Regions from separate parts of the Roseburia sp. TF10-5 genome, predicted to be linked through region 1. Evidence: predicted binding sites of a transcription regulator. Region 1 holds the regulator's gene; the other holds the start of a gene.
What was found. Region 1 encodes NrdR, which represses ribonucleotide reductase genes. Its sites were predicted from a motif close to CACAANATNTTGTG; they were not measured.
Positions count from the first base shown of each region.

Region 2: nrdD (anaerobic ribonucleoside-triphosphate reductase) is a predicted target of NrdR. The motif match lies at 11,839-11,852, and genes of this name have one in related genera.

Region 1 is NZ_QTYW01000015.1:39,837-55,618, reverse strand. Features, by position in the region: gene DXD06_RS12755 (glycoside hydrolase family 3 protein) at 1-1,670, shown strand, start outside; gene DXD06_RS12750 (sensor histidine kinase) at 1,810-3,576, shown strand; gene DXD06_RS12745 (response regulator transcription factor) at 3,627-5,216, shown strand; gene DXD06_RS12740 (extracellular solute-binding protein) at 5,363-7,051, shown strand; gene DXD06_RS12735 (ABC transporter permease) at 7,127-8,083, shown strand; gene DXD06_RS12730 (carbohydrate ABC transporter permease) at 8,096-8,983, shown strand; gene DXD06_RS17290 (hypothetical protein) at 9,022-9,183, shown strand; gene DXD06_RS12720 (YlmC/YmxH family sporulation protein) at 9,242-9,502, shown strand; gene nrdR (transcriptional regulator NrdR) at 9,596-10,045, shown strand; gene DXD06_RS12710 (hypothetical protein) at 10,066-10,470, shown strand; gene DXD06_RS12705 (YqeG family HAD IIIA-type phosphatase) at 10,496-11,026, shown strand; gene DXD06_RS12700 (ABC transporter permease) at 11,067-12,236, opposite strand; gene DXD06_RS12695 (ABC transporter permease) at 12,223-13,368, opposite strand; gene DXD06_RS12690 (ABC transporter ATP-binding protein) at 13,379-14,317, opposite strand; gene DXD06_RS12685 (sensor histidine kinase) at 14,461-15,567, shown strand; gene DXD06_RS12680 (response regulator transcription factor) at 15,592-15,782, shown strand, end outside.
Region 2 is NZ_QTYW01000007.1:34,169-49,950, reverse strand. Features, by position in the region: gene DXD06_RS08705 (hypothetical protein) at 1-120, shown strand, start outside; gene DXD06_RS08700 (AraC family transcriptional regulator) at 190-1,128, shown strand; gene DXD06_RS08695 (glycoside hydrolase family 53 protein) at 1,154-2,263, shown strand; gene DXD06_RS08690 (galactokinase) at 2,413-3,582, shown strand; gene galT (UDP-glucose--hexose-1-phosphate uridylyltransferase) at 3,663-5,192, shown strand; gene DXD06_RS08680 (MATE family efflux transporter) at 5,710-7,074, opposite strand; gene hisC (histidinol-phosphate transaminase) at 7,276-8,337, shown strand; gene DXD06_RS08670 (COG2426 family protein) at 8,352-8,822, shown strand; gene DXD06_RS08665 (hypothetical protein) at 8,842-10,140, shown strand; gene DXD06_RS08660 (DUF6320 domain-containing protein) at 10,133-10,798, shown strand; gene DXD06_RS08655 (alpha/beta hydrolase) at 10,795-11,724, shown strand; gene nrdD (anaerobic ribonucleoside-triphosphate reductase) at 11,964-14,150, shown strand; gene DXD06_RS08645 (class B sortase) at 14,154-15,032, shown strand; gene DXD06_RS08640 (cohesin domain-containing protein) at 15,041-15,782, shown strand, end outside.

The DNA.
Region 1 (15,782 bases):
AGCATTTTGCGGTACACAGCGGTCCGGAAGCGATCCGTCATGAATTCAATGCAAAAGCGTCTAAGCATGATATGTATGACACTTATCTGTATGCGTTTAAGCGATGTGTCAAGGATGCCAAGGTTGAGGCCGTCATGGGCGCTTACAATCGCGTGAACGGAGAGCCGGCGTGTGGAAGCAAAACTCTCCTGCAGGATATTTTAAGAGATGAATTTGGTTTTGAAGGTCATGTGGTATCGGACTGCTGGGCGATTCTTGATTTCCACGAGCACCATCATGTGACAGAGAGCGTCGAGGAATCTGCGGCTATGGCAGTAAACAACGGCTGCGACCTGAACTGCGGAAGCGCCTTTTTACATTTGCAGGAAGCTTACGAGAAGGGACTTGTTTCCGAGGAGGCGATCACAAAAGCGGTGGAGCGTCTGATGGAAGTTCGTATTCGTCTGGGTATGATGAAGGATTATCCGTCCCCGTATGAAGACATTACCTATGATAAAGTAGAATGTCCGGAACATGTGAAGTTGTCTGTTGAAGCGGCAAGAAGAAGTCTTGTTCTGTTGAAAAACGAGAATGCGTTCCTGCCGTTGGATAAAAATAAGATACAGACCGTCGCAGTCATCGGTCCGAATGCGAATTCAAGAGATGCGCTGGTCGGAAACTATGTCGGAACCTCTTCCCGTTACATTACTCCACTGGAGGGAATTCAGCAGTATGTGGGGGATGATGTGCGTGTATTATATGCAGAAGGCTGTCATCTGTACAAAGACAAAGTGGAATTTCTGGCAGAGACGAAGGATCGATTCAAGGAAGCGGTCATTGCGGCGGAGCAGGCAGATGTTGTAGTTATGTGCCTTGGTCTTGACGCGACGATCGAAGGCGAGGAAGGCGATGCCGGTAATGAATATGCCAGCGGGGATAAACTGGGACTCAATCTTCCGGGACTTCAGGAAGAACTGCTCGAGACGGTTACGGCTGTCGGAAAGCCGGTTGTGCTCGTGATTTCGGCGGGAAGTGCACTCGATCTCTCATGGGCGGATGCGCATGTTGCTGCGATTATTGACAGTTTTTATCCGGGAGCCCGTGGCGGAAAGGCAGTCGCAGAAGCAATCTTCGGTGATTTTTCACCATCCGGAAAGCTGCCTGTCACCTTTTATCAGGGAACGGAAAATCTTCCGGAGTTTACGGATTATGATATGTCCGATCGCACATATCGTTATACGGACAAGAATGTGCTCTATCCGTTCGGTTACGGACTGCATTATGGAACGATCCGTTACGAGAATGCACAGATTTCCTGTGCGCAGTGCAGTGTGAGAGATGCCGTCGATGTGAGTGTGGATGTCATAAATGAGAGTTCCTACACGATCCATGAGAGTGTTCAGGCGTACATTCAGCATGAGGAAGCGGATGCGTATGAACCGGGATATCAGTTGAAAGGAATACAGACGGTTACATTACAGCCGAAAGAGACGAAGCGTGTGACCATATCTCTTAAGGCACGTGACTTTGCGATTATCACGCAGGAGGGAGAATGCGTTGTAAGACCGGGATCTTACCGCATCGCAATCGGAGGTCAGCAGCCGGATGCAAGAAGTGCAAAACTTACCGGAAGTGACGTGGCTGCGCTGGTGGTTCGCAGAGAGGGTGCGCAGACACCGGTTGAGTATTAGCGTGCAGAAATATCAAGAAACAATTTTAAATATAGTCTCGTATATGTTATAATGAATTTAACTGGTTGTACGAATGAGGAGCAGGTCGAAAAATCTGCTCCTTTATCGCTTTGTTGTGTGTGAATTTAGAGGGGTTGGTATGAATATCATCGAAAAGTTCATCAAGGTATTGGAAAGATATATGGATAATCTTTCTATTAAGAAAAAATTTATACAGTTATACATTTTCTGTGTTTTATTACCGCTGATCATTACGGACAGTGTCGTCTTATATATTGTAGACAGCATGGAATCGCAGCGGCAGTATCATGGGATGGCAAACGTTGCGAATGCAGTCAGCTATAATATCAGTGCACTGGTGGAGAATGCGGGAGAAATCGCTAAAAGTATGTATACAAATAGAAGGATGAATTCTTTTTTGGAAAAACAATATGAGAGTAACTCAGATTATTACGCGGAATATCAGAATTTTTTTCAGGACTCGACATTGGAAAGCGTGCTTGGCATGAATCAGATCGTCTTTACCATGTATACGGATAATCCTACCGTGGTAAAGGGTGGAAAGATTGATAATATGTCCAATCTGAAGGAAACGGCAGCGTATGAAGCGTGGAAGGAACGAGGCGAAAATGAAGGACTTTTTTTTGTATATGAGCGTAAGAGATATGCCAATTCCTATCGTCGTAAGATCATGCTATTGCAGAATCTTGATTTTTTTTCCAAGGATCAGGAAAAGATGCTGCAAATCGAATTTGATTATAACAGTATGATGCGGATGCTGAGACGAATGAAGTTTGACAATGAAGTTCTTATTTGTCAAGGGGATGCGATCGTACTGAGTAACGGACCTTTCAGTGGTGTCGGTAAAAAATTTGACACGATCAGTGTACAGCAGAAGATGGGATACAAACAGACCATTACACTTCACGGAGCTAAACTTGATATTTATGTTTTAAAAGCGGATAATGGAGTGCGGAGTAAGATTGTGCGTTTTCTTCCGATTCTTGGTTTTCTGGTGATCATCAATGTGGTTCTCCCGATGGGATTTGTGCTGCTTCTCAATCATTCGTTTACAAAGAGAATCCGTGGGCTGAGCAAAGTGTTCCAGTCTGTCAACGGTGAGCATCTTGTTCAGATGGCACACGAAGACGGTAGGGATGAGATTGGAAGCATGATCCGGAATTACAATCGGATGGTCAAACGGACCAATGAACTAATCCAGACCGTATACAAGAACAAGATCAAAGAACAGGAAATCCTTGTCGGCAGGAAAAATGCAGAACTATTGGCATTGCAAAGCCAGATCAATCCGCATTTTCTGTTTAATGCCCTGGAAAGTATCCGCATGAGAAGCCTTTTGAAGAAAGAAAACGAGACGGCAGATATGGTCGAAAAACTGGCGATCATGCAAAGACAATATGTGGACTGGGGAAATGATTCGGTAGAGATTGAACAGGAACTTGAATTTGTAAAAGCGTATCTGTCCTTGCAGAAGTATCGTTTTGGTGACCGGCTGAATTACAATCTCGAAATTGATCCGGAATGTGCGCAGATCCGGATACCGAAACTTACAATTGTAACTTTTGTGGAGAACGCCTGTGTACATGGAATCGAAAGTAAGGCATCACCAGGATGGATTTTCGTAAGAGTTTATAAAAGGGAAGAACAATTATGCATCGAGATTGAAGATACGGGAAGCGGAATTGAGGAGCAGAAGTTGTATCAGATGCAGCATGATATGCAGAATGCGGATATTGAGATGCTGAAAAACAAGAAAAGCGTGGGAATGCTCAATGCATGCCTGCGGCTTAAAATGTACACAGAAGATCATGTGTGCTTTGAAATTGAAGGCGAAGAGGGTGTGGGAACATGGATTACGATCTGCATTCCGATGGAGTATTTATGATTTGCCGAAGGCTGTGTTAGTGGACCGGTGTGCAAAAGGGGGAAAGAAATATGTTAAAGGTTTTGCTTGTAGATGATGAGCCTTTTATTATTCAGGGATTAAAAGTGCTGATCGACTGGGAACAGGAAGGCTATATGATTGCAGGGACTGCATCAAATGGAAAAGAGGCATATGATTTTCTGAAAAAAGAGAGTGTAGACCTGATCATTGCAGATATTCAGATGCCAGTCATGACAGGGCTGGATCTGCAGGAAGCGATACGAAAAGAAAATCTATCGAATGCATATTTTGTCATATTAAGCGGATATGCGGATTTCGAGTATGCAAGAAGGGCGCTTCAAAATGAATGTACGGATTATATTTTAAAGCCGGTTGACCGTGATATGCTGCTGAAACTGCTTAACAGGGTATCTGCGATGCGTGATGAAGATGACCGGATGAGGCAGAAGAACAATAAAATGGAAAAGGCATATCTTGCAAGAAATCAGATTGCTTTGATCAAGGGAAAATACGATGATTCCAATCTGCAATATGTCACATCACAGATGAAATGCAAAGAAGGTGTCCGCTACGTTGAAATTCAGATGGCGGGATGTGATGCGGACGAAGATGTGACGGATCAGGAGATGCGCGAATTCCAAAGACAGATGTATGAATGCTGTACTGCATTCCTGAAAGATTATGTGGAGAATTGTGTGTTTGACGCATCGGCAGATGAAAAAATATATGATGTGGGATTGATCTTTTTTCAATATATGGCGGAAGAGGCAGGACTCGATGAAAACGCTTATCTGAACGGGTTGGTGGAATATCTGGGTGAGAATCTGTCGCGCCCGGTTACGATGCTGGTCGGGAAAAAGGTGCAGGATATCAGCCTTATTGCAAGATCATACGGGAATGCCTGTATGCTTCGTTCCTTTCAGGGATTTCGAAGCAAAAAGGACATCTATTTCTACGAGGAAGAAGTGCAGGTGTCCAATGACGGTATGGTTTTGTGCAAGAAGAGTCTTGATGATTTGCTGAAGGTAGTGGAGCAGAACAATCATATGGAAATCCGGGCGGCGGTGGACCGTTTCTATGGAGAAATGAGTCAGAGAGGCCTGCGTGGGGAATCCATGACGCTTAATATTAACTATCTGCTTTTTCAGTTGATCCATCTTGCAAGCGAGCAGGATGATGAGGTCAATCAGGAAGAAATCCTGCGTCTGATTTCGGAGAGCAGCTTTGAAACAGGAACGATGCGCGGCAGTAAGACACATCTGATGCGTTTCGCCTGTGAGTACGGAGACTATCTGTCCCAGCTTCGCAAGAATGTATCCAGAGGTGTTCTCGGAAATGTAGAGAAAGAAATTAAGGAACATTATGCGGATAACCTCACACTCAAGGGGCTTAGCGAGAAATATTATGTCAACAGCGCCTATCTCGGACAACTGTTCCGAAAGAAATACGGTCAGTCGTTTAAGGATTATCTGAATAATTACCGGATGGATCAGGCTGTTGATCTTCTTCTGCATTCCGATAAGAAGATTATTCAGGTGGCGGAAGAGGTTGGATACCATGATCTGGATTATTTTGTCAACCGCTTTATTCAGGTAAAAGGATGCACACCGGCAAAATTCCGGAAGCAGATGCAGCAGTAAAATGGAATAGAAAGAGATGGAAAACAGGGTAAATTATAGTCCGGCAGAATGAACTATAGTTTACCCTGTTTTTGACTATAATTCGTCGGATTGTTTGAAATGGTAAAAAAAGTAAAATAGTTAATATAAAGAAGGAGGTACATTCTATGAAAAGAAAAAGAATGCTAAGTGCCTTGCTTGTAGTAGCGATGGCAGCAACCATGTTCGCCGGTTGCGGAAATAAAGGCGGCAGCAATTCTTCCACACAGGGTGGAAAAGCAGCAAATGATGGAGATATTAAAGAGTTTACAGCTTTCTTTGCTGTTCCGGGATCCGAGATCAACGATGATAACGAAGTTCAGCAGATCATCGCTGAGAAGACCGGCGTAAAGGTAAAAGAGACATGGCTGACAGGCCAGACGGCAGAAGAAGCAATCGGAACGCTGGTAGCCGGTGATGAATATCCGGATTTCATCTGTGGTGGAAATGGTATGCCGCAGTTATATGATGCAGGTGCATTGGTAGCATTAGATGATTACATTGACAAATATCCGAATATCAAGAACTACTTCACCGAACAGGAATGGGATCAGCTTCGTCAGGACGACGGACATATTTACTGGATTCCACAGTTCTCCAATATTAAGGGAGAAGAGAAAACCTGTACGCATAACGATGAGGCATTCTGGATTCAGGCAAGAGTTCTTGAGTGGGCTAATTATCCGGAAATCAAGACGATGGATGATTATTTCAAGCTGATTGAAGATTATAATGCAGCAAATCCTACCATGGAAGATGGAACGGAGAATATTCCATATACCATCCTTTGCGAGGATTGGAGATATTTCTGTCTTGAGAATGCTCCACAGTTCTTAGATGGTTATCCAAATGATGGTTCATGTATGGTTGATCCGGATACATTAAAGGTAATGGATTATAATACATCTGATACTGCTGTAAAGTACTTCAAGAAGTTGAACGAGGAATATCAGAAGGGTATTGTTGATCCTGAGTCATTCACACAGACTTATGATGAGTACATTGCAAAGCTTTCTTCCGGACGTGTACTTGGTATGATCGACCAGTGGTGGGATTTCGCCTACTCAGCAGGTGATGCAATTAAGTCTGCAGGACTGGATGCACAGGGATGCGATTACATTCCGGTACCTGTAACGATTGATGGACGTAAGAACCAGTGGCACAACTCCGGCGGAGTTTTAAATTCCGGTGATGGACTTGCAATCACAAAGGATTGTGATGATGTGGAAGCAGCTTTACAGTTTGTAGATGATCTTCTTTCAGAGGAAATTCACAACCTTCGTTTCTGGGGCGTTGAAGGTGAAGATTATCAGGTTGGCGACGATGGACTTTTCTATAGAACCAAGGAGCAGAGAGCAAAGGCTGCAGAGACGGATTATAAGGCATCTCACGCATGTTCTTATTCCTATTTTCCACAGTATGACGGAACCTGTGATGACGGTCTGAATGCAACAAAGCCGAGTGGACAGGCAAAAGAATTCTTTGACGGATTAAATGATGATGTCAAGAAAGCATTCAAGGCATATGGTGTTGAAACATACGTTGAGATGCTTGGAACAAACGAGGCACCTGGTCCATGGTATCCGATGTGGTCATTCTCAAACAACTTTACAACAGACACAGAGGGTGGAATGGCATGGACCAAGATTGGCGAAGTTAAGCATGAGCAGCTTCCGCAGGTTGTAATGGCAAAAGACTTTGACAGTGCATGGAAAACTTATATGGATGCATACAATGCATGCAATCCGGACGCTTTCCTTAGCGAGTTGCAGGCAGAGCTTGATAAGCGGATGAAAGACGCAGCAAAATACGAATAATACATAGAGAATGAGGTTTTAGATGGGCAGATGTTGTGAAAACTCCATCTGCCCGTTTAAAAAAGGAGTGAGGTCATGTCTATAGAGAGAACAAAATCAAAACAGAAAGTGAAAGAACCGAAGACGAAAATTACCTGGAAAGAGATTAAAAGACAGAAAGTATTATTGTTCTGGGCGGCAATCATGGTAGTGTATGGCGTGGTTTTCTATTACCTCCCACTTGCAGGCTGGACTATGGCGTTTCAAAACTATAAACCGAGACTTGGTATCTTTCATTCGAAATTTGTAGGATTGGATAAATTCCGGACATTATTCTCGGATATGACTTTTATCCGGGTAATCAGAAATACGTTGGCAATGGGTGTTATCAATCTGGTGGTAACATTTATTACAGCAATTGTTTTTGCAATTTTATTAAATGAAATTAAATCCAAAGGCGGTAAAAAAGTCGTTCAGACAATTTCCTATCTTCCGCATTTCCTTTCATGGATCATTGTAACCGGTATCTTACACGATATGTTATCCGGTGGCGGAATTGTGAACGAATTATTACTTAACTTCCATATTATTTCACAGCCGATCAATTTCTTTGCTCATCCGGGTTATTTCTGGCCAATCGTTGCATTTGCCAATGTCTGGAAAGAAACAGGATGGAATGCAATTATTTATTTGGCAGCAATTACTTCGATCGACCCGTCACTTTACGAAGCTGCAGCTATCGACGGTGCAGGCAGATGGGCAAAAATCAAGCATGTTACACTTCCGGGTATTAAACCAACCATTATCATTCTTCTTCTGATGAATGTAGGTAATGTACTGAACGCCGGTTTTGAAGTTCAGTATTTGTTAGGAAACGGTCTGGTTCAGAAAGTATCACAGACAATTGATATTTACGTATTAAAATGGGGAATCAGTCAGGGCGATTTCGCAATCGGAACTGCAGCCGGTATCTTCAAGAGTTTCGTAAGTATTATTCTGATCGTGATTGCAAACCAGATTGCAAAGCGTAATGGTGAAGAACAATTGTTCTAAGGAGGTTATACAATGGCAGCAAAAAAAGCGAAAAAAAAGGTGCAGATTTTTCCGATTGTCAATACGATCATTATGATCCTGTTTGTAATCATTACACTGTATCCTGTGTTAAATACATTAGCAATATCATTAAATGACGGTACGGATTCCCTTCGTGGAGGTATCTATCTGTTACCGAGAAAATTTACATGGAAGAACTACATTACGGTACTTCAGAAAGACAACCTGATCACAGGTGCTTATGTTACGGTTGCAAGAACTGTGATCGGAACAGTTCTTGCGCTGATCTCCAATGCAATCCTAGCATTTATCGTCAGCAGAAAAAGATTTATGTTTAAAAAGCAGCTCTCTTTATTCTGGGTTATCACCATGTATGTAAACGGAGGTCTGATCCCGACATTCCTGTTGTACAAGGGACTGGGACTTACCAACAGCTTCTGGGTATATGTTATCCCTGGAATGGTCAGTGCGTTTAACATGCTGGTTATCCGTACTTATATGAACGGTATCCCGGACAGCTTAGAGGAGTCGGCACAGCTCGACGGTGCTGGGTATACGACGATTTTCCTGAAAATCTATTCACCGCTCTGTAAGCCGGTATATGCAACTGTTGCATTGTTTGTTGCAGTTGGTCAGTGGAATTCATGGTTTGATGCAATGTTATATAACCGTATGAACGGCAAACTGACAACATTACAGTATGAGTTGATGAAACTACTGTCATCCGTAACAAATACGAGCAGTAGTGTCGAGGCAATGAAGAATGCAGCGGGAACGGTTACACCGACATCGGTTCGTGCAGCTGCAACGATTATTACGATTCTGCCGATCATCTGTATTTATCCATTCTTACAGAAGTATTTCGTAACAGGACTTACGCTTGGTGGCGTAAAAGAATAAAACTTAAATCTTCCCTTTTTATAAGCTGTGCCGCAGAAGTGGCACAGCTTATATATTATAATGTGGTAGTGCGCGGAGTCAGGCTTGTTGTAATAAATGCCATCGGGGCATTGCAGGTGCAGCACAGAGGAGATAATGAAGGGCTTCCAGACCGTGCACAGCTAAAGGCGGCAATCTCTGAAATGAAGCAGCGTGCATAAACATAAAATACAGCTAAGACGCATAGAATATTCCAAGAAAGAAAAGCAGGAGTGTTCTGTGCGTTTTTCTGATTTATGTGAAAAAGAAGTAGTCAATGTAAAAGACTGCCGCTGCCTTGGCAGCGTCCGGGATCTGGACATTGACAAGGAATGTGGGAGAATTCTGGCACTGATCGTTCCCGGACCGGGAAAATATCTGGGCTGTTTTTGCAGGGACAGCGAATTTTTTATTCCATGGGCTAAAGTTATCCGGATAGGACCCGATATAATACTCGTAGAGTTTGATGAAAAAGAAATGAAACACCGGATAAAAGGATAAAAATTTGCAGATTGACAGAAAACAGGGAAATTGTGTATTATAGAAATAGTCATATATTTCCGGATTGGGATTGGATGCAGGAGGAGAAATCCTATGAAATGTCCGTATTGCAGCAGTGAAAATACAAGAGTGATTGATTCGCGTCCTGCGGATGACAATAATTCGATTCGCAGAAGAAGACTTTGCGATGATTGCGGAAAGCGTTTTACAACCTATGAAAAGGTGGAAACCATTCCCCTGATCATTATAAAAAAAGATAACAATCGTGAGCAGTACAACCGGACAAAAATCGAAAAAGGCGTATTGCTTGCATGTCACAAGCGGCCAATTTCTGCAGAACAGATCTCAAAGCTTGTGGATGATGTAGAAATCGAGATTTTTAACCGTGAAGAAAAAGAGATACCGAGTGCTTTGATCGGTGAAATTCTCATGGATAAGTTAAAGAATTTGGATCCGGTTGCCTACGTGCGTTTCGCATCGGTATACCGTGAATTCAAAGATGTAAACACATTTATGAATGAGCTGAAAAAAATGCTCGGATGAATTTGTAACCAGAGGTGCTTATGAATATTTCAGGAATGCGCCCGTATGAGGGCTTTTATGAGTACAATTCCATAAAGGCTGTTGCGCTTAGAAGCCAACAGATTGCGGCAGTGCAGAATGCCTCTGGGGATGAGGAACTTTTCGGTGGCAGTCAGCCGCAGGGACAGACACAGACGAAGCGTCCGCAGACGTACAATGCATTTGATTATGCAAAGGAGTACCAGCCGGATGAAACGTATGAACTGAAGGGTGCAGACAGTGATCTGGCAGGTCTGGATATGCAGAAAGCAATTTCCGATATGGAAAAGGATCAGGTGTTGCAGCAGTATCAGTATTTTGTGGGAACGCAGGATACCGGAGTGAAGAAGATCCCGTTGGATACCGGGATTTCTGCTTTGCGTTCCGGAGAGAATTTTTCCCTTTAGTACATAACACACAAAGGAGAGACCTATGTGCGCATTTCTATATCCGGATGAATATCTGGATTCCACTTACAGCATAGATTTTGATCAATTATATAAAGAAGGATACCGGGGAATTATATTTGATATTGATAACACCCTCGTACCACATGGAGCGCCTGCGGATGAGCGGGCGATTTCTTTGTTTACCCATTTAAAGGAACTTGGGTTTCATTGCATGCTCCTGTCGAATAACAAGGAGCCACGGGTGAAAATGTTCAACGATGCAGTGCACGTCAATTATATTTACAAGGCAGGGAAACCCAAACCGGCAGGGTATCGCAAGGCAATGGAGGTACTGGGCACGGACACATCAAATACTATTTTTGTGGGAGATCAGATTTTTACGGATGTGTGTGGGGCAAATTTGGCAGGAATCCGGACAATTCTTGTAAAACCGATCCATCCCAAAGAGGAGATTCAGATTGTGTTAAAGCGTCGGTTAGAAGCGATTGTACTGCTTTTCTATCGTCTGCACTGTAAAATCGTAAAACCAAAGTATCCATCGGCAAGAAAATAAAATCTGCCCGGACCGTAAATATATGGTCCGGGCATTTTTATTAGGCTTTTTGACGGCTTTTCTGCCGGTTCACACATAGGTAGACTGCAAAAAGTGCCACAAAGAATAGAAGCTGGATTCCGATACACATCCAGTAGGTTGAGGCTGAAAATACATCATTTGCATACCATCCGAACATGTTCGTGATCCGCACATACCAGTAGGCAGGCAGAAAACGTCCGATTGCCAGCACGGTATTTCCTAAAAATGCCTGTGGTACAAAAATTCCACACAGGAAACTCATACCAAGTCCGAGAATATTGGCAATCATATTGATCCTATTATAATCCATTGGAAACGCACCCAGGAGCAGGGCGATTGCCGTTGCAATCAAAAGAAAGACGGCACTGTTTAGGATACACAGACAGCCACTTTGCGAGAAAAGCTGTGAGGGTCCATATATGACTGCTGCAATTCCAAGAAATCCAATCCACCATAAAAATACATAGATTAGACAGCCAAGCCCAAGCTGTAGACTGACGCGCGACTGTGGCAGCGCACCGCAGGAGATCCGTGTCTTCATAAGTGGTTTGCAAAATGCCATCAGAACCGGGGAAAGCCCCTCTAAAAGCATCATCAGAATGATATACGGAAAATATTGGAAGAAGTAGTACATACGGGAATTTTTGCTTTTTGTTGTATTGCTAAAGGATACGGATGTTACTTCCGGCACATCATCAAGCGAATTTTGTGTATAGGTGATAGCATCCGAAACCGGAACACCGCTTTTTACATACAGTAAAAGCGCATGCACATAATTGTCAATCTGCTGGTCTACAAAGTAGCCGCTGCAACTGTCTTTGCGTTTGCTTGTTTTTAAAAGACCACGGGTGGTTTGTGAGGTTATTTTTTCTTCAAAACCTGCAGGGATCGTAAGTACATAGTCGATCTGGTAATAGTACATGTTATCCTGCAGAGTATCCCGGTCTGCGGATGGAAGGGATACGATATGGTGAAGCGAAGACAGATAGGCTGTTAATGCCTGGCTTGCTTCGGAGTTATCGTTGTCAAAGATACACAGGTTGACCGCAGATACCTGAAACTGTTTTCCACTTGTTGAGGAGGCGTTTGCACTCATCACGATAAGCAGGACCACAAAAACGATAAAGTAAATAAAGGTATTGGGTAGATGTTTTTTTGCTACACGGGCAAAGGCCTTACAGACTTGCATAAGTTTTCCTCCTTGTGACCAGACAGGAAATGCCAAAAAAGAGTACCGCCATAACAGACAGAGTGAGAAGATTAGTGGCAAAACGCTGCAGGTTGTCATAGTTATTCAGTGTGTAAAAACAATCGGAAATCAGTGCGGCAGGATTGATCCGGTTGATAAACGGAAGGTGCTTTTCCACAACCATGCGCATGGTTCCCATCATCAGTCCACTTAAAAAACAGCAGGGCATCACAATGCCAAACATGAGTGTGGTTTTTCCACCCTCGGATTTCGGCCCGATGCATCCTAAAAGCATGCCAAAGGAGATGCTGCAGGCAGTGCTGATGATAATTGTGAGCAGACTAAGAAGCGGTCGCTGCGCCATATGGATACCCAGTATTTTTACAATAAATAAAAAAGCCAGAATGTTTAAAACCGATTCAAACAGAATACAGGCGGCAAGTTCCCCGGCAATTGCCGTAAATTTTTTCGTGGAAGAAACCGTTTTTCTTGCTGCAAGGGCGGTGAGGTTTGCAGCATTTTCAATGGCAAGCCGGATTCCGCCGAGTGCGGTATACAGGCATGCCATGGCGATCAGGTTGTAAAAATACTGATCGTAGGTATCTGTGTCTGCGCGTGTAAGGGAGACTTCTTTGCGTGGACTTATGGTTTCATATAAAGAAGCGGTCAGAGCCTCTAAATTTTGGGGATGTTCCTGCATGGTTTTTAACAATAGATCCCGGTTGACATAAAACTGTGTCAGTAAAACCTGTAAAATACTCTGATTGATGGAAGAATCCGAAGCATCTGCGTTGACACGGAGTGTTACCGTATCTTTTGCATAAAAAATGCCATCCACCTTTTTTTCTTTGAGAAGCTTTTGAGCCTTTTTATCCTTACAGTAAGTGACTGCAAGCATTGCGTTGTCGTCCTCCGAGGAGAGGGCATCTGCCATGGTACAAAAGGCTTTCGCGTTTATGCTTTCGTCGGATACGAGTGCCACAGGAATCGTGTGGAAGCTCTCGCTTTCCGTGATATTGGAAAAAGCAACTTTAAACAGGCAGCCGAGCACAATCGGAAAAATTAAAATCCAGAACAGATTGGCTTTGTTTCGCATCAGCCGCAAAAGAGAATATTTAAAAACTGATCGCATGATTTACCTCCTAATCCCGTAGCGCTTTACCGGTAATCTCTAAAAAGACATCGTTTAGTGTCGGAAGCTGCGAGTAGACATGATCGATCGAGCGGTCTTTTTCCTGTAAGTAACCGAGAAGCCGCACGAGATTATGTTTGCCACCGTCACACAGTACCGTAAGGATGTGATCCTTATAGTCGGCCTGATATACATGTGGCAGGGTGCGGATGTGGGAGAGGTCTTCTTGGGGCAGATCAAGCAGTTCCACCGTGATAATTTCACTTTTTTTGATGAGTTTGATCAGTTCTTCCTTTGTACCGAGTGCGATATTTTTGCCTTTATCCATGATTGCAATCCGGGTACAGATCTGTTCGACTTCTTCCATGTAGTGGGAGGTGTAGATGACCGTTGCACCGGCGCGGTTTAGTTCCACGATTCCCTCCAGAATTTTATTGCGGCTCTGCGGGTCGACCGCTACAGTAGGCTCATCGAGGATGATGAGTCTGGGTTTGTGGGCGATACCGCAGGCGATGTTTAGACGACGCAGCAGTCCACCAGAGAGTTTTTTGGGATAAAATCCGGTGAAGTCTTCGAGCCCGACAAATGCAATGGCGTCATCTACGCAGCGTTTGCGGGTTTTGGCATCGGTGATATACAGGCTGCAGAAGCAATCAATATTTTCCCTGACGGTCAGTTCATCAAACACTGCTACATTTTGCATCACAACACCGATCTGTCGTTTTACATCATAGTTGTCCGGGCGCATGGGCTGACCAAAAATTTCGATGGTACCCTTGTCGTAGGACAAAAGAGAGAGCAGGCAGTTGATGGTAGTGGTTTTACCGGAGCCGTTTGGTCCTAAAAGTCCGAAGATTTCTCCTTTTTGTATGGTTAAGTTTAAGTGGTCAAGTGCGAGCAGTTCTTTGTAGCGCTTGACCAGATTTTCGATTTTTACAACCGTTTCCATAGGTTTCCTCCCTTGTGTTTTTGTGATTTTAGCATAGCGGATACGCCAGGAAAACGAAAGTGCAGGATGTCAGGAAAAGGAGATGACATTTGTCACAAAGTTCTTTATACTAGATACGATGGAAGAAAAAGAGGAAAAGAAAAATGGAACGTTTGATCGATCAGGGGATCTTATATGTGGCAGGACTACTCCTTCTGGCGGAAACAAAAGGATGGGTACGCCCGGTGCTTGCAGCTTTGCTTGTGCTGATATATGTCGCGGTTTCCAATTATGTGGAAAGTGGCAGAGTCCGGCTGGTGCTTTCTGCCATACTGACGGTAGGCTGCTGTTTTTTGCCGGGGCTTTTGTGTTTTCTGCCGCTGGTCTGTTATGACTGTGTGTGGCTTTTTTTGGAGCATATGCGTTTTTTTTATATCGGTACGGCGGGCATCGTGCTGCTTGCGGTATTTGCACTGGTTCATGGAAAAAACAGTGTGGAGCCGCAACTGGAATGGCTTGTATTTTTGCTTGTACTTGCCGGAGGCGGAGCATACCGTATGCGGCGGCACCTGCACCAGAAAGAGGCCTATATTCATTTAAAGGATAGTTCCACCGAACTGCGTCTTGTGATGCAGAAACGACAGCAGGAACTGATGGAAAAACAGGATTATGAGATTCATCTTGCTACACTGCAGGAGCGAAACCGCATTGCGCGGGAAATCCACGACAATGTGGGACATATGCTTTCCCGTGCAATTTTGCAGATGGGAGCCCTGCAGACGATTCACCAGGAAGAACCGTTGCATGGGCAGCTGCTGCAGATCAATGATACGCTGGGGGAGGCGATGAACAGCATCCGCGAGAGTGTACATGATCTGCACAATGAATCGCTGGATCTAAGACAGGCGCTGCTCGACATCTGCAGGGAGTTTGAAAAAAATTGTGCCATTGATTTGCATTATGATATGACACAGGAGGTGCCGCGGAGTGTCAAATACTGCTTTCTTGCAATCGCAAAGGAAGCTTTTGTCAATGTCGTGCGCCATAGCGATGCCGACAAGGTTACCGTCTTTGTGTGTGAACATCCGGGCTTTTACCAGATGTCGGTTGAAGATAATGGAAGCAGTGCCAGTCTTCCGGACGAAACCGGACAGGGAGAGGGCGGGATTGGGCTTGCCAATATGAAAGACCGTGTGCAGGCACTTGGCGGCACAATTCACTTTTTTGCGGAGAGTGGTTTTCGGATTTTACTTTCTGTGCCGAAACATTAGGAGATTGCGAAAAAAGGAGAAGATATGAAAGTTGTAATTGTAGATGATGACCAGCTTGTTGCATTGTCGTTAAAGACAATCCTCGAAGCGGATGCACGCGTTACCGTGGTGGCAACCGGAACCGATGGAACCGATGCAGCAGCACTCTATCGAAAGGAGCACCCGGATGTTCTTCTGATGGATATCCAGATGAAGCCGGTGAGTGGGCTTGACGC
Region 2 (15,782 bases), on a different contig from region 1:
TACAGTTGTATCCGCTGCCAGTACAGAGGTACGGAGGAAGACGTTTTAGCGAAAAATGAGATGGTTCGATTCCGTTATGGGGCAATGCATAAGAGATTCGACAAGTTTGATTTCGACTAAAAAGAACGTGCGGCAGCTGCCGCACGTTTTTAATATCAGGGTATAACTTTCAGGGAGTATAATATGCCTATGGGACGAAAACAAAAAGAAACCGTGGAACTGCGTTTTTATGAAATTCCACAGGGAGAACCGGTACTTGCTTTGTTGGGAGAGGAGTGGAACCGGGTATACGGACATGACAATTTTTATCTGCATTTCCATAACCTTATGGAGATTGGAATTTGCAGAAAAGGGGAAGGGGAGCTTATTATAAATGAACACACGTATACCTACCGGACGAATTCTGTTACCCTGATTCCACCGAATATTCCGCATACAACGATCAGTAATGGAATGACCAGAAATTCCTGGGAATTTTTATATGTGGATGTCAATCATGTCATAGAGGAACTGTATGGTGACCGGATTGCACAAAAAAATGAGGCTATTGAACTGGTACGCAGATCGGCACATTTGCTGCATGGGAGCGAGTGTCCGGAGATTGCAGAGATCGTCAATGCCATCATCCGGGAAGAAAAAAAGCAGAGTCCGTATTATCGTCAGGTGATCACAAGTTATCTGCATGCGCTGGTGTATGAGATGTTTCGTCTGAATGAAGTACAGACACAGACGAGACTTGAGGCGGCAGGAAGCGGAACAATGCGGCAGATCGCAGATGCACTCACGTTTGTCAATGACCATTATCAGGAAGAGGTAAAAGTGTGCACCCTTGCGCAGGTCTGTGGGATGAGTGAGACATCTTTCCGGAAAGTGTTTGAAGAATATGTGCATATGCTGCCGATGGATTATGTGAATCTGGTGCGTGTACAATACGCGTGTGAACAGATGAAGCATGGCAATGATTCGATGGATGAGGTTGCCAGAAAGGCAGGATTTTCCACAACTTCTACCTTTAACCGGAATTTTAAAAAATTTTTTAATACGTCGCCATACCAGTGGAAGATCAATCCACAGCGGTATGAGCGGAAATTACAGAACTTTCATATTAACGCATTAAAGGGATGGTAAACGTTTTCGAAGAAAAGGAGAAAAGATGAGCAGATTTATTAAAGGAATGGACCTTTCCACATTGCTTGAGTTAGAGCGCTGTGGGGCAAAATATTATGACCATGGAAAAGAGCGGGATATTTTAGACATCATGAGAGATTATGATGTGGACACAATCCGTCTGCGTCTGTGGAATGACCCGTATTCCGAAACCGGTGAACCGTACGGTGCCGGATGCAATGATCTGGCAGAGACAATTGCCATCGGAAAGAAAGTATCCGATGCGGGATTCGGCGTATTATTAAATTTTCATTACAGTGATTTCTGGGCAGATCCGGGAAAACAGATTAAGCCAAAGGCATGGAAAGATTTTGACGCGGACCAGCTGGAACAGGCAGTTTATGAGTTTACCGAGGATTCTCTGCGCAAAGTACTGGAAGCCGGTGTCAATGTGACAATGATCCAGGTGGGCAACGAAGTGACCAACGGACTGCTCTGGCCGGAGGGATTAAAGCCGAATTATGACAATATTGCAAGATTTATCGGTTCCGGTATCCGGGCATGCCGTGCCGTTAAGCCGGAGATCCCGCTGATGATTCATCTCGACAATGGTGGAAACAATGAGATGTACCGCGACTGGTTCGATCATTATATGGAGCGTGGGGAAGATTTTGATTATATCGGACTTTCCTATTACCCGTTCTGGCATGGCACCCTGCAGATGCTTGAAGACAACATGAACGATATGGCAGCCCGTTACGGGAAGGAACTGATCGTGGCAGAGGTTTCTATGGGATATACCATGGAAGATTACAAGCAGTATGAGAAACTAAAGGACAGTGAGCGAAAGGGATATGCGACAAAGCCGGAACTTGTGGCAAAGATCGAGTATCCGATGACGGTACAGGGACAGGTAGATTTTACGAAGGACTTCTTAAACCGCGTGGCACATGTGCGTGACAACAAAGGTCTGGGATTTTTTTGGTGGGAGCCTGCATGGATTCCGGTACACGGAAGCGGCTGGGCAACGCCGGCATCCTTAAAGTATATGAATGATCCGGGACCATGTGGCAATGAGTGGGCAAATCAGGCATTGTTTGACTACGATGGAAATGTCCTTCCGGCACTGGAAGTGATTCGTGATTTTAGAAAATAAGATATGTAAAATTGTTGCATGAAGGAATGGGAATGTTGCAAGTTGCGCAAAGCATATTGCAAAGAATTCCCCTTCATGTATAATGGAATTATCAAGAAAACGAACCGTTGCACCAAGCAGCGGATAAACATGTAGAAAGGGAGAGAACAATGATTCAGAATGATGTATTAGCAAAGTTTAAAGAAATCTTTGGCGATGAGGGGGACATCAGAGTATATTTTGCACCGGGACGTGTAAATCTGATCGGTGAGCATACCGATTACAACGGCGGACATGTATTTCCATGTGCACTTACCATTGGAACCTACATGGCAGCGAGAAAGAGAACTGATCGGAAACTGCGTTTTTATTCCATGAACTTCGATGAACTGGGAGTAATCGAAAGTTCGCTGGATGCATTTACTCCGGACCCGGATGGACTGTGGACCAACTATCCGATGGGGGTAATGTGGGCGTTTGAAGGACGTGGCATGAAGTTAGAAACCGGTCTGGATATTGCGTTATTTGGAAATATTCCAAACGGTTCCGGACTTTCTTCTTCCGCATCCTTAGAAGTGGTTACCGGATATATGTTAAAGGATCTGTATGGTTTTGATGTGACCAATCAGGATCTGGCTCTGATCGGACAGTATTCCGAGAACAATTACAATGGCTGCAACTGTGGAATTATGGATCAGTTTGCATCTGCCATGGGTAAAAAGGACAATGCAATTTTCCTTGATACTTCGGATCTTTCTTTTGAATATGCACCAATCGTACTTGACGGGGCAAAAATTGTCGTCACCAACAGTATGGTAAAACACAGCCTGGTTACTTCCGCATACAATGACCGCAGAAATGAGAGTGCACAGGCACTGAAGGATCTGCAGACCGTTGTGGATATCAAAACACTTGGAGATCTGACGGATGAGCAGTTTGAGCAGTACAAGGGAGCCATTAAGGACGAAGTTGCCAGAAAGAGAGGCAAACATGCAGTTTACGAGAATCAGCGTACAATCGCAGCAGTCAGGGCTCTGAAGGAAAACGATATTGAAACATTCGGAAAACTTATGAATGCTTCCCATGTTTCCCTGCGTGACGATTATGAGACCTCCTGTCCGGAAGTGGATGTACTTGTGGATGAAGCATGGAAGATTCCTGGTGTGATCGGTTCCCGTATCACCGGAGGCGGATTCGGTGGATGCACGGTCAGTATCGTAAAGGATGCATCCGTGGACGAATTCAAGGAGAAGCTGACAAAGGCATATGAGGAAAAAGTCGGAAAGACACCGGAATTTTATGTGGTTTCCATCGGAGATGGCCCAAGCCGTCTGATTTAAGAACGTATTACATAGGGTAAATGTGTGCGGAGCTGATTGGAACCGCATTTGCCGACAGGCTTTATAAAAAGGAGTACGAGATGATTCAGGAGAACATTTTAGAGTTAGTAAAATATGGTCTGAGCACCGGACTGGTAGATCCGGAGGACAAAGTATATACCATTAACCGCCTGCTGGAGCTTTTTCAGGTAGACGAAATCGAGGATGCGGTATTTGAAAAGGTGGAAAATCTTCCGGCATGGACACAGGAAGAGGCAGAAGGAAAACTTGAGGGAATCCTTGCAGAAATGATGGATTATGCATATGAGAATGGTCTCATGGCAGAAAACAGTATTGTATACAAAGATTTGTTTGATACAAAAATTATGGGATGTCTGGTACCGGAACCAAGCAGTGTCCGCAAGACGTTCCGTGATCTGTATGAGCATACCTCACCGCTTGCCGCAACGGATTATTTTTACAAATTAAGCTGTGACAGCAATTATATCAGAAGACAGCGTATCAAAAAAGACCGCAAGTGGACAACCGACACCGAGTTTGGAACACTGGATATCACCATCAATCTGTCCAAACCGGAGAAAGATCCAAAAGCCATTGCGGCAGCAAAAAATGCAAAGCAGAGCGCGTATCCGAAGTGCCAGCTCTGTAAGGAAAATGAGGGATATGCAGGACGTGTCAACCATCCGGCACGCCAGAACCACCGCATCATTCCACTGACGATTAACAACAGTGACTGGTTTTTCCAGTATTCTCCATATGTATATTACAATGAGCACTGCATCGTGTTCAATTCCAGGCATACACCAATGAAAATCGAGCGTGCAACGTTTGGAAAACTTCTGGATTTTGTGACACAGTTTCCACATTATTTTGTAGGTTCCAATGCAGACCTGCCGATCGTTGGAGGTTCCATCTTAAGTCATGATCATTTCCAGGGTGGACATTATACATTTGCCATGGCAAAAGCACCGATTGAAAAAGAACTTCAGTTTGAGGGATTTTCCGATGTGAAAGCAGGAATCGTGAAATGGCCGATGTCTGTCATTCGTATCAGCGGACCGGACAAGGAGCGTCTGATTGAACTGGCAGACAAGATTCTCTTAACCTGGAGAGGCTATACCGATGAGGATGCATTCATCTATGCCGAGACAGACGGAGAGCCACACAATACAATCACTCCGATTGCCCGCAGACGTGGGGATGATTTTGAACTGGATCTGGTGCTGCGTAACAATATTACGACCGGGGAACATCCTCTGGGAGTATATCATCCACATGCAAAACTGCATCATATCAAAAAAGAGAACATCGGTCTCATCGAGGTTATGGGACTTGCGGTACTGCCTGCCCGCCTGAAAGATGAGATGGCAGAGCTTGCCGATGCACTGGTAAATGGTACAGACTTACGTGCGACAGAAACACTTGCTTCCCATGCAGAATGGGCAGAAGGTTTCCTTCCGAAGTATGATAAGATCACAAAAGACAATGTGATGGATATTCTGCATGAGGAAATCGGTCTGGTCTTTAATGAAGTATTGCAGGATGCAGGTGTGTACAAGTGTACACCGGAAGGACGTAAGGCATTCGAACGTTTTATTGCAGCTGTTTAATTGCGTTCTCTGGCAGATATAAGTTTTCTCAATGTGACGGAAGAAAGCGTATATTCTCTTTCTACAGAAAAATTTGCAAAGCAGCTCTGGCATTGATTTCAGGTTCTTTGTGTAAGGGTTTTCATTTTATGCAATTATCTTTATTCAGTGAGTGCCAGAGCAAGTTGCAAATTTGTTCTTCCGAAAGAAATATACGCCTTCTTCCTGTTGGTTGGAGAAAAGATAATTTGGAAAATGTGCTGGTATCTATACAAAGAAAATTTGCATAAAAGATACCGTTATGGTATCTATACACTTAAAATGTAACATTTAGATACCACAAAGTCTCTATGGAACAAAAATTGCTTCTTCAGGTACCATTTTTTCAAAAAATCGGTATCTGAAGAAGCAATTTTTCTCTTGCAGGTGACATTCCTTTATTTTAGGCATTGAAAATAAGGAAATGTGTCACCTTAATCACTATTTTTTTATCAATAGATCCCGTCGTATCGAGAAAATTTATATTTATACTTGTTATTTATTGGCAAGCCCCCCGCATAAGTTTCTTCCGGCAATGAAAGAACGCCGGAAGCAGGAAACAATCCGCAAACAGCCATGCCAGCGGACTGGCAAAACATGCAGCCGTAAATCCGAAGATCGGTACAAAGATCAGACCGATCAATGCGCGGGCAATCATCTCAAATACACCGGCAAATACAGCAAAGCCGGAAAAGCCCATTCCCTGGATAAGAAACCGGACGATATTGACCAGTGACAGAAGCATATAAAAGCAGGTGTTGGTGATCAGAAATTGTCTGGCCTGTGCGACAACCTGTGTGATATTGGCACTGTCCGAAGGATCTATAAACAGATAGATCAGTGGACGTGCAAGGAAAATGATGACAACAAGGATCGCTGCGGAGTAAACTGCGGCAAGAATGATGGCGGATTTCATACCACTTGCCAGACGAGCATATTTTCCGGCACCCACGTTTTGTCCGCCGTAAGTTGCCATGGTAGAACCGAGTGCGTCAAATGGGCACACCATAAACATCGAAATACGGCTGCCGGCCGTCATGGCTGCCACGGCGCCTGAACCTAAGGTGTTGACAGCAGTCTGCAGAATGACGCTTCCGATGGCGGTAATGGAATACTGCAGACCCATAGGAAGTCCCATAATCAGAAGATTTCTTACATAGGAAGCATCCAGTACCCAGTCGGAGCGCTTCAGGTGCAGAATGTCAAATTTCCGGATGATCACGAAAAGACACAGCACACCGGAAACCGCCTGCGATAAAACGGTAGCAAATGCGGCACCAAAAACTCCCCAGTGCAGACAGATGATAAAGAACAGATCCAGTCCGATATTTAAGACAGCCGCAACGATCAGAAAAATGACCGGCGTGATGGAGTCCCCCAGAGAACGCAGGTAGGAGGAGAGTATATTATAAAGGATGGTGGCTGGTATGCCGGCAAAAATAACAACAATATAATTGTAGGACAGGTCGATAATATCGGAAGGTGTCTGCATCAGCACCAGAATCTGCCGACAGAAAATGACGGTCAGTGCCGTGAGAACACCGCCGATGAGAACCGACAGAATGGCGGAATTACCGACATATTTGCGCACGCCGTCATAGTCGCGCGCACCGAACCGCTGGGCAACCGGCAGACCGAAACCGTTGCAGATTCCCTGACAGAATCCTATGATCAGAAAATTGATACTTCCGGTTGCCCCAACTGCAGCAAGTGCCGTCACGCCGAGATAGCGGCCGACGATGATGGTGTCCATGAGACTGTAAAATTGTTGAAACAGCATACCGAACAGAAGCGGTACGGCGAAACCGAGAATCAGTTTCATAGGGGAACCGCTGGTCAATTCTTTTGTTGTACTTCTTGCCATAATGATTTACTCCTTTTATATTTTAAACAAAACTGCAAATGCTAGGATATTTTATCACGATTGTGTAAAACTGCAAGAGGAAAAAATGCTGAAATTTCATTTTTTTTGCGTTTTTTTTGCCGCGTCAATTCTTTACATTTGAGGAAGAATGCGGTAGAGTGGTAAGTGACTGTAATATTGTACATATAAAGGAGATTAAAGTTGAAAAACTGGGAAAAAAATATACGTAAGGTTGTTCCCTATACACCGGGAGAGCAGCCAAAGAAATCACAGATCATCAAGTTAAATACCAATGAAAATCCATATCCGCCGGCACCGGGGGTAAAGGAAGCACTGGAACATTTTCATACGGATGATCTGCGGCTGTATCCGGATCCGGTTGTGACAGATCTGGTGGATGGGATTGCACAATTCTATCAGGTAGATCCTTCACAGGTCTTTGTCGGTGTCGGATCGGATGATGTGCTTGCAATGCTGTTTATGACCTTCTTTAATTCAAAGAAGCCGATTCTGTTTCCGGATATTACCTATTCCTTTTATGACGTGTGGGCAGAAATGCTTCGCATTCCGTATACACAGATTCCGCTGGATGATGCATTCCGCCTGAATCCGGTAGATTATAAATGTGAAAATGGTGGAATCGTATTCCCAAACCCGAATGCACCGACCGGGGAACTTCTTCCGGTATCTGCCATTGAGGAGATCGTTCAGGCAAATCCGGATGTGATTGTGATCGTGGATGAGGCATATATTGACTTTGGAGGAGAGAGTGCCCTGCCTCTGATTGATAAATACGATAATGTAATTGTGGTACAGACATTTTCCAAGTCACGTTCTCTGGCGGGGTCGAGGATTGGCTTTGCCATCAGTAATCCGACACTGATTAAATATTTAAATGATGTGAAGTATTCCTTCAATTCATACACGATGGATCGTATCACCATTGCGTTGGGAACGGCATCTATCCGTGACCGGGCATATTTTGAGCAGACGACAGAGAAAATCATAAAGACAAGAGAGTGGACCAAAGAGCAGCTTCGGGCACTCGGGTTCGTATTTGGTGATTCCAAAAGCAACTTTATTTTTGCCATGCATCCGGATGTTTCCGGTGTGGAACTGTTTGAAGCACTGAAGAAAAACGATATTTATGTGCGGCATTTTGGCAAGCCGGCACGGATCAACGAATATCTGCGTATCACAATCGGTACGGATGAGCAGATGCATAAACTGATCGATTTTCTGAAAAAATATTTAAATAAATAAAGCGAGGATTTTTTATGTTGACAAAATACTTGTGGGTATTTTTTGTTTCCATGGTACCACTGGTGGAACTGCGCGGTTCCATTATTATTTCGCAGGGACTGCAGCTGCCGGTACTTTCTTCTTATATTGTGGCAATTATCGGAAATATGCTGCCGGTGCCGGTGATTTATCTGTTTGCACGGAAAGTTCTGGTATGGGGAGCGGATAAACCGGTGATTGGAAAGTTTTTTTCCTGGTGTCTGGAGAAGGGAGAAAAGGGTGGAAAGAAATTACAGGAAAAAGCAGGCCGGGGGCTGTTTATCGCACTGCTCCTGTTTGTAGGAATTCCGCTTCCGGGAACCGGTGCATGGACAGGAACACTGGCGGCTAGTATTCTGGACATGGATTTTAAATCGACAATTATCGCCGTCATGCTCGGGGTTCTGCTGGCAGGAATTATTATGATGGTGCTCAGTGTGGCAGGATTCGGCATGTTTTTGAAATAACCAAGGAAGTAATTAATCAATGAAAGACAAGAAAAAAACCAAGACGATTCCGCGTCAGGTGCGCTGGGATAAGCTTGATAATACAGCACATCTTTTCCCGTCCATTGCGGGGGAGAGTATGACAAACGTGTACCGGATCAGTGTGACCTTAAAAGAAGAGGTTCAGGTGGAATTTCTGCAGCAGGCGCTGGACATGATTCTGCCGAAATTCGATGGGTTTAATCTTCGGATGCGCACAGGCGTATTCTGGTATTATTTTGAAGAGAACGGAAAAAAGGCACCGAAAGTCACGGAAGAGGCGATGTTTCCATGCCGGTTTATCCGGCAGAACAAAAACCGCAATTATCTGTTCCGTGTGACCTATTATAAGTCAAGAATCAATCTGGAAGTGTTTCATGTACTGACCGATGGCATGGGAGGCATTAATTTCCTCCGGGAGCTGACGTATCAGTATCTGCGTCTGGTGCATCCGGAACTGGCAGAAAAAGAAGGAAATAAACTGAGCGGAGATACCTCTCTCAGCAGGGAGGACAGCTTTGTCCGCAATTACCGCAGCAGCAAGCCAAGCGGATTTAATAAAGAAAAAGCATATCTGATCAAAGAAGATAAACTTCCGGCCGGAGAATTTGGTGTCATGCATGGGCGGATGCCGGTCTCACAGCTGAAAAAGGTAGCACATGGCTATCATGCATCTTTGAATGAATATTTTATTGCAGTCTTTGTATGGAGTGTGTATAAAGAACTGTTACACGGGATGCCGGGAGGAAAACCGATCCGAATCGCAGTGCCGGTCAATCTGCGGCCGTATTTTGATTCGGATACGACAAAAAACTTTTTTGTTATGGTATCTGCAGAATTCCGTCCACAGAAAGAGTCCTACACGTTTGAGGAAGTACTTGCATGCATACAAAGCAGCCTGCACTCCCAGATCAATAAGGAACATTTAGAGGATCTGTTTTCTTACAGTGTATCCAATCAGAGGAACCTGCTTATGCGTCCGGTGCCGTTATTTTTGAAAAATATTGCCATGCGTATCGTATATGAAAAATCCGCAGTGGCAAATACGACAACGATCACAAACATCGGTAATATCAAGATCAAAGATATTTACCAGCCCTATATAGAAGGTTTTTCGGCTTTTATAGCCATGTCAAAAGGGCAGTATCTGAAAGGAACGATCTGTTCTTACCAGGATACGCTGGTATTTACATTCAGTTCCATCTTTTCCGAGGCTCTGGTACAGAAGGCATTTTTCCGCAAGATTGCGGCGGATGGTGTGGATGTGGAGATTGAGACGAACGGAGTATATTATGAATAAATGCAAAAAATGTAATGTTGTCATATTGGACGATACGGACCGCTGTCCGCTCTGTAAACATGTGCTGGAGTCGGACGGGATACCGGGAGAGAGCCGGTATCCGGATGCCATTGCAACGGCGCGTAAATTCCGGTTTGTGGAGAATCTGGTACTGTTTATCTCCATTGTGGCGGAGTGTCTGCTGATTGCCATCAATTTCCAGGTGGACAGGGAAGTGGCATGGAGCCTTGTAATTGGTATCATTCTTTTATATGGAAATGTGGTGCTTCGCATGGCAATTCTGGGAAAATCCGGATATCTGGCCAAAACCGTCTGTCTGGTACTTCTTGCCATTGTAATGCTTCTTGGAATTGATTATCTGACCGGATACCGGCGCTGGTCGTTAGACTATGTGCTTCCGGGGGGAATCATTGCCATTGATCTGGCGTTGTTTATCCTGATTCTGATAAACCGGAGAAACTGGCAGAGTTATATGATGTCGGAACTGCTGACGATATTGCTGAGCATTGTGCCGGTGGTATTGCTGCAGATGAGAATCATTCATTTTCCATATCTGGCATGGGGGTCCCTCGGGGTATCGGTATTTTTATTCCTTGGAACACTGATTCTTGGTGATCAGCGTGCACGAACCGAACTGAAACGGAGATTTCATATATGATAGAAAGCGAAGCGAGTGTAAAAGGACGTGTGGTGGCAGAAATGCTGTCACATTTTACCAATGATTTGAAAATCGGAAAAAAAATAAAGAGCGGAGAGCTGCGCAAGCGGATGATAGAGCCGCCATGGATTCCACCGGCAATGTTTAACCTGACAGGAATCAATATGGATCATTTTACGATGAAACTTTTGTCGTTAAAGGAAAATCCAAACACGGATTACGTGATTCTGCAGTTACACGGCGGTGGTTATACGGGAGCTGTGCGCAATGCGTATTATGTGTTTGCAGGATTATATAACGAGCTGAGCCATGGATGCAATGTGCTTACTCCGGATTATCGTGTGGCTCCGGAGAATCCATATCCGGCGGCACTTGAAGATGCATTGGCATCATACCGCTGGCTGCTTTCCAAGGGATATTATGGAGAACAGATTATCCTTGCCGGAGATTCGGCAGGCGGTGGACTGGCGATGGCACTCTGTATGTATCTGCGGGATCATAATATGCCGGTACCGGGAGGAATCATAGCCATGTCTCCGTGGACGGATCTGACGGCCAGCGGGGAGTCTTATGAGACCAATTATGAGAAAGATCCACTGTTTGGAAATACGAAGGAGAGTCTGATTTACCAGAATGATTATCCGGGGGAACATGACCGGATGGACCCGTATATTTCTCCGCTGTTTGGGGATTTCCGGGGATTTCCGCCAATGCTCATACAGGTTGGATCGATTGAGATGCTTCTGAGTGATTCGGTTTCGGTAGCGGCAAAGGCAAGGGAGCAGGGGGTAAAAGTGCGCCTGTCTGTTTATGAAGGGATGTTTCATGTGTTCCAGATGGCATATCTGAATATTCCAGAATCAAAGAAGGCATGGGCAGAAGCCGGCAAATTCATTGATGTGCTGCGCACGGACAGCAGACTGTAAAAATTATTACAAAAATGGCGCGGAATTTTTTCACATATTGCATAAACGCCTAGATACGTCTACATTTCCATGGAGTAAGCCTCCACATGATGTAGAAATGTGGGTTGACAATAACACAAGATGTAGTGTAGTCTTGTATTTGTTAATGAAAATATACAAGATATAGGGAGTAATCTCTATATCTTATATTTTGTGTAAACAATCGTTTATAAAGATAGACTTTGAGAGGAAGATGGAACATGAAAATTATTAAGAGAAGCGGAGTTGAGGTATTTTTTGATTCGAATAAGATCGTTGCGGCTGTACAGAAAGCGAATGCATCGGTAATCGATTATGAAAAACTCAGCGATGAGCAGATTCAGGAGATTGCCGATAATGTGGAAGTGGCATGTGAAAACATGAAACGATCTGCCAGCGTGGAGGAAATCCAGGATATGGTAGAGAACCAGCTGATGAACCAGCATGCATTTACGGTTGCCCGTAATTATATTACATACCGTTATAAGAGAGCGCTTGTGCGTAAATCCAATTCTACTGATGAACAGATTCTGTCTCTCTTAGAGTGTAACAATGAGGAAGTAAAACAGGAAAATTCCAATAAAAATCCTACTGTAAACAGTGTACAGAGAGATTATATGGCGGGAGAAGTCAGCAAGGATATCACGAAGAGATTCCTGTTGCCGGAAGATATTGTGGAAGCACATGAAAAAGGACTGATTCATTTCCATGATGCAGATTATTTTGCGCAGCACATGCATAACTGCTGTCTGGTGAACTTAGAGGACATGCTGCAGAATGGTACTGTAATCAGCGAGACCGGAATTGACCGTCCGAGAAGTTTTTCCACGGCCTGCAATATAGCAACACAGGCGATTGCGCAGATTGCAAGTTCGCAGTATGGAGGACAGAGTATTTCACTGTCCCATCTGGCACCGTTCGTACAGGTGAGCCGTGAAAAATTCCGGATACAGGTCCGGACAGAGTTTGAAAAGATCGGGCTGGATCTGGATGAGGAGAAAATCAATAAAGTAGCAGAGATGCGTGTAAGAGAAGAGATCAACCGTGGTGTGCAGATGATCCAGTATCAGGTGATCACGCTTATGACCACAAACGGTCAGGCTCCGTTTATCACGGTGTTTATGTATCTCGACGAAGTGCCGGAGGGACAGACCAGAGATGACCTGGCAGCGATCATTGAGGAGATGCTGCATCAGAGAATCAAGGGAGTAAAGAACGAAAAAGGAGTATTTATTACCCCGGCTTTCCCGAAACTGATTTATGTACTCGAAGAAGATAATATCCATGAGGCTTCCAAGTATTTTTATCTGACACGCCTGGCTGCACAGTGTACGGCAAAGCGCATGGTTCCGGATTATATTTCCGAAAAGAAGATGAAAGAACTGAAAGTGGACAAGAACGGGGAAGGACACTGCTATCCATGTATGGGATGCCGCAGTTTTCTTACTCCGTATATTGACCCGGAAACCGGAAAACCGAAATATTACGGACGTTTTAACCAGGGAGTTGTGACGATCAATCTGGTGGATGTGGCATGTTCTTCCGGAAAAGATGAGAAAAAATTCTGGAAGATTCTCGATGAGCGTCTAAAACTGTGCTACCGGGCACTGATGTGCAGACATAAGAGACTTCTTGGCACACCGAGTGATGTGGCTCCGATTCTGTGGCAGAACGGAGCGCTTGCCCGTCTGAAAAAGGGAGAGACGATCGACAAACTTTTATTTGGCGGTTATTCCACCATCTCTTTGGGATATGCGGGATTGTGCGAGTGTACCCGTTATATGACAGGTGTTTCCCATACGGAGCCGGAGACCGGAACACCATTTGCACTGCGTGTCATGCAGCGTCTGAATGATGCCTGTGCAGAGTGGAAAGAAAAGGAAAATATGGATTTCAGTCTGTACGGTACGCCGCTGGAATCCACCACCTATAAATTTGCAAAGTGTCTGCAGAAGCGTTTTGGTATCATAGAGGGCGTAACAGATAAAAATTATATTACGAACAGTTATCATGTGCATGTGACGGAAAATATCAATGCTTTTGATAAACTGAAGTTTGAGTCACAGTTCCAGAAGCTGTCTCCGGGTGGTGCAATCAGCTATGTGGAAGTACCAAATATGCAGGATAATATTGATGCCGTGATTGCCGTCATGAAATACATTTACGATAATATTATGTACGCGGAGCTCAACACGAAGAGTGATTACTGTATGGAATGTGGCTATGACGGTGAGATCAAAATTGTTGAGGAAAAGGACAGCGGAAAACTCGTCTGGGAGTGTCCGAACTGCGGAAACCGTGATCAGGATAAGATGAGTGTTGCACGTCGTACGTGCGGGTATATCGGAACACAGTTCTGGAATCAGGGACGTACACAGGAAATCAAAGAAAGAGTATTACATTTATAAAACATGGAAGAAAACAAACGGAAACAATATGCCCATTTGTATGAACACCATGAGGTAGAAGATCCACAACCCCGGGAAGAGAAAGAAAAACCCATCGGGCCGAGTGGCAGAAACCGCCATCGGCCGATGGTGGAAAAGGTATGCAGACGCATCGCCTTTTCTTTCCTGGCCATGGCGGTTGTTCTGTTACTTGCATTGAATTATTTTCAGATCAAAGAGGCAAAAAAGGAAGCGGTTTTGGAATATATCCGCAAAGAAAAGCAGCAAATGAAAAATCGTGAGACAGAAAAGACGGACCAGCTTGCAATCTTAGACCAATATGATATATTATATAGTATGTATCCGGATCTGGTTGGATGGATCAAAGTTGACGGGACACCAATCGATTATCCGGTGATGCAGGATCATACAGGCGGGGAATATTATCTGAAACACAATTTTGAAGGAAAAGATGATAATAAGGGAAACCCGTTTGTTTCCGCAGATGCCAGCATTGATCCGATGGATCAGAATATTGTGATCTTTGGGCACAACGTAAGTGATGGAAGCCAGTTTGGAGATCTGGATGCCTATCTGGATAAGAAATTTTACAAAAAGCATCCGGTGATTACTTTTGATACGATTTATGAAACTGGACAATATCAGATTGTTGCGGTGGTAAAGACACATGTAAAGGAAAAAGACGAATCCGGATTCCGTTATTACTGGTTTCGGAATTATAAAAACCGGAAAGAGTTTCAGAATCTGCTGGATTTTGTGGAAGAGAACCGTGTGTATGATACAGGGGAGCATCTTATCTATGGAGATACCACAATTATGCTCTCTACCTGTGAATACACGGTAAACAATGGGAGACTCGTAGTCATAGCAAAAAGGATATAGGGCAGAAGATGAAAAAATTAGGGATGATGAAAACGATACTGATGATGGGATGTGCGCTGGCGTTGCTTTTTGCAGCCGTTCCGCAGCCGGTTATGGCAGCGAACAGCCAGATGAATCTGACGGTTGGAACAACCAATGATGCAAAAGCCGGGGATACGGTAACGGTACGTCTGGTCGGAAGCAATAATCCGGGACTTTCGACATTTGCAGCAAGACTGGCATATGACGATTCTGATCTGGAATATGTAGGAACCACATGGGCAAATACGATTTCTTCGGATTCGGGAAATATTGAGCTGGTTTCCCCGGTTACGGAAAATAATCAGCAGGCACTTAATCTTTCGGCAATTTTAAATAAGACTTATTCCCAGAATGAAACCATTGCCACGGTTACCTTTAAGGCGAAAAATGCATATACAACGATGCCGGTTACCCTGACAGTGCGTGAAGTGACGGATGCAAGTTACAATCCGGTTACGGTTACAACGGTTGTGGATGCTTCTGCAGGACAGACACAGAGCCAGTCACAGTCCCAGAGCACTTCCCAGAGTCAGTCGGACAGTCAGGATGACACAGAGTATACAGATGATACAGATGATACAGACGATACGGACGATACGGACGATACCGATTCGTACGATGATACAGACGATATGCAGGATTCCAAGAGCAGCAGTGGGAATACACATAAGACTTCATCGAACAAAAAGAATAACAGTGGAAATACATCAAAAAACGGAAACCGGACAG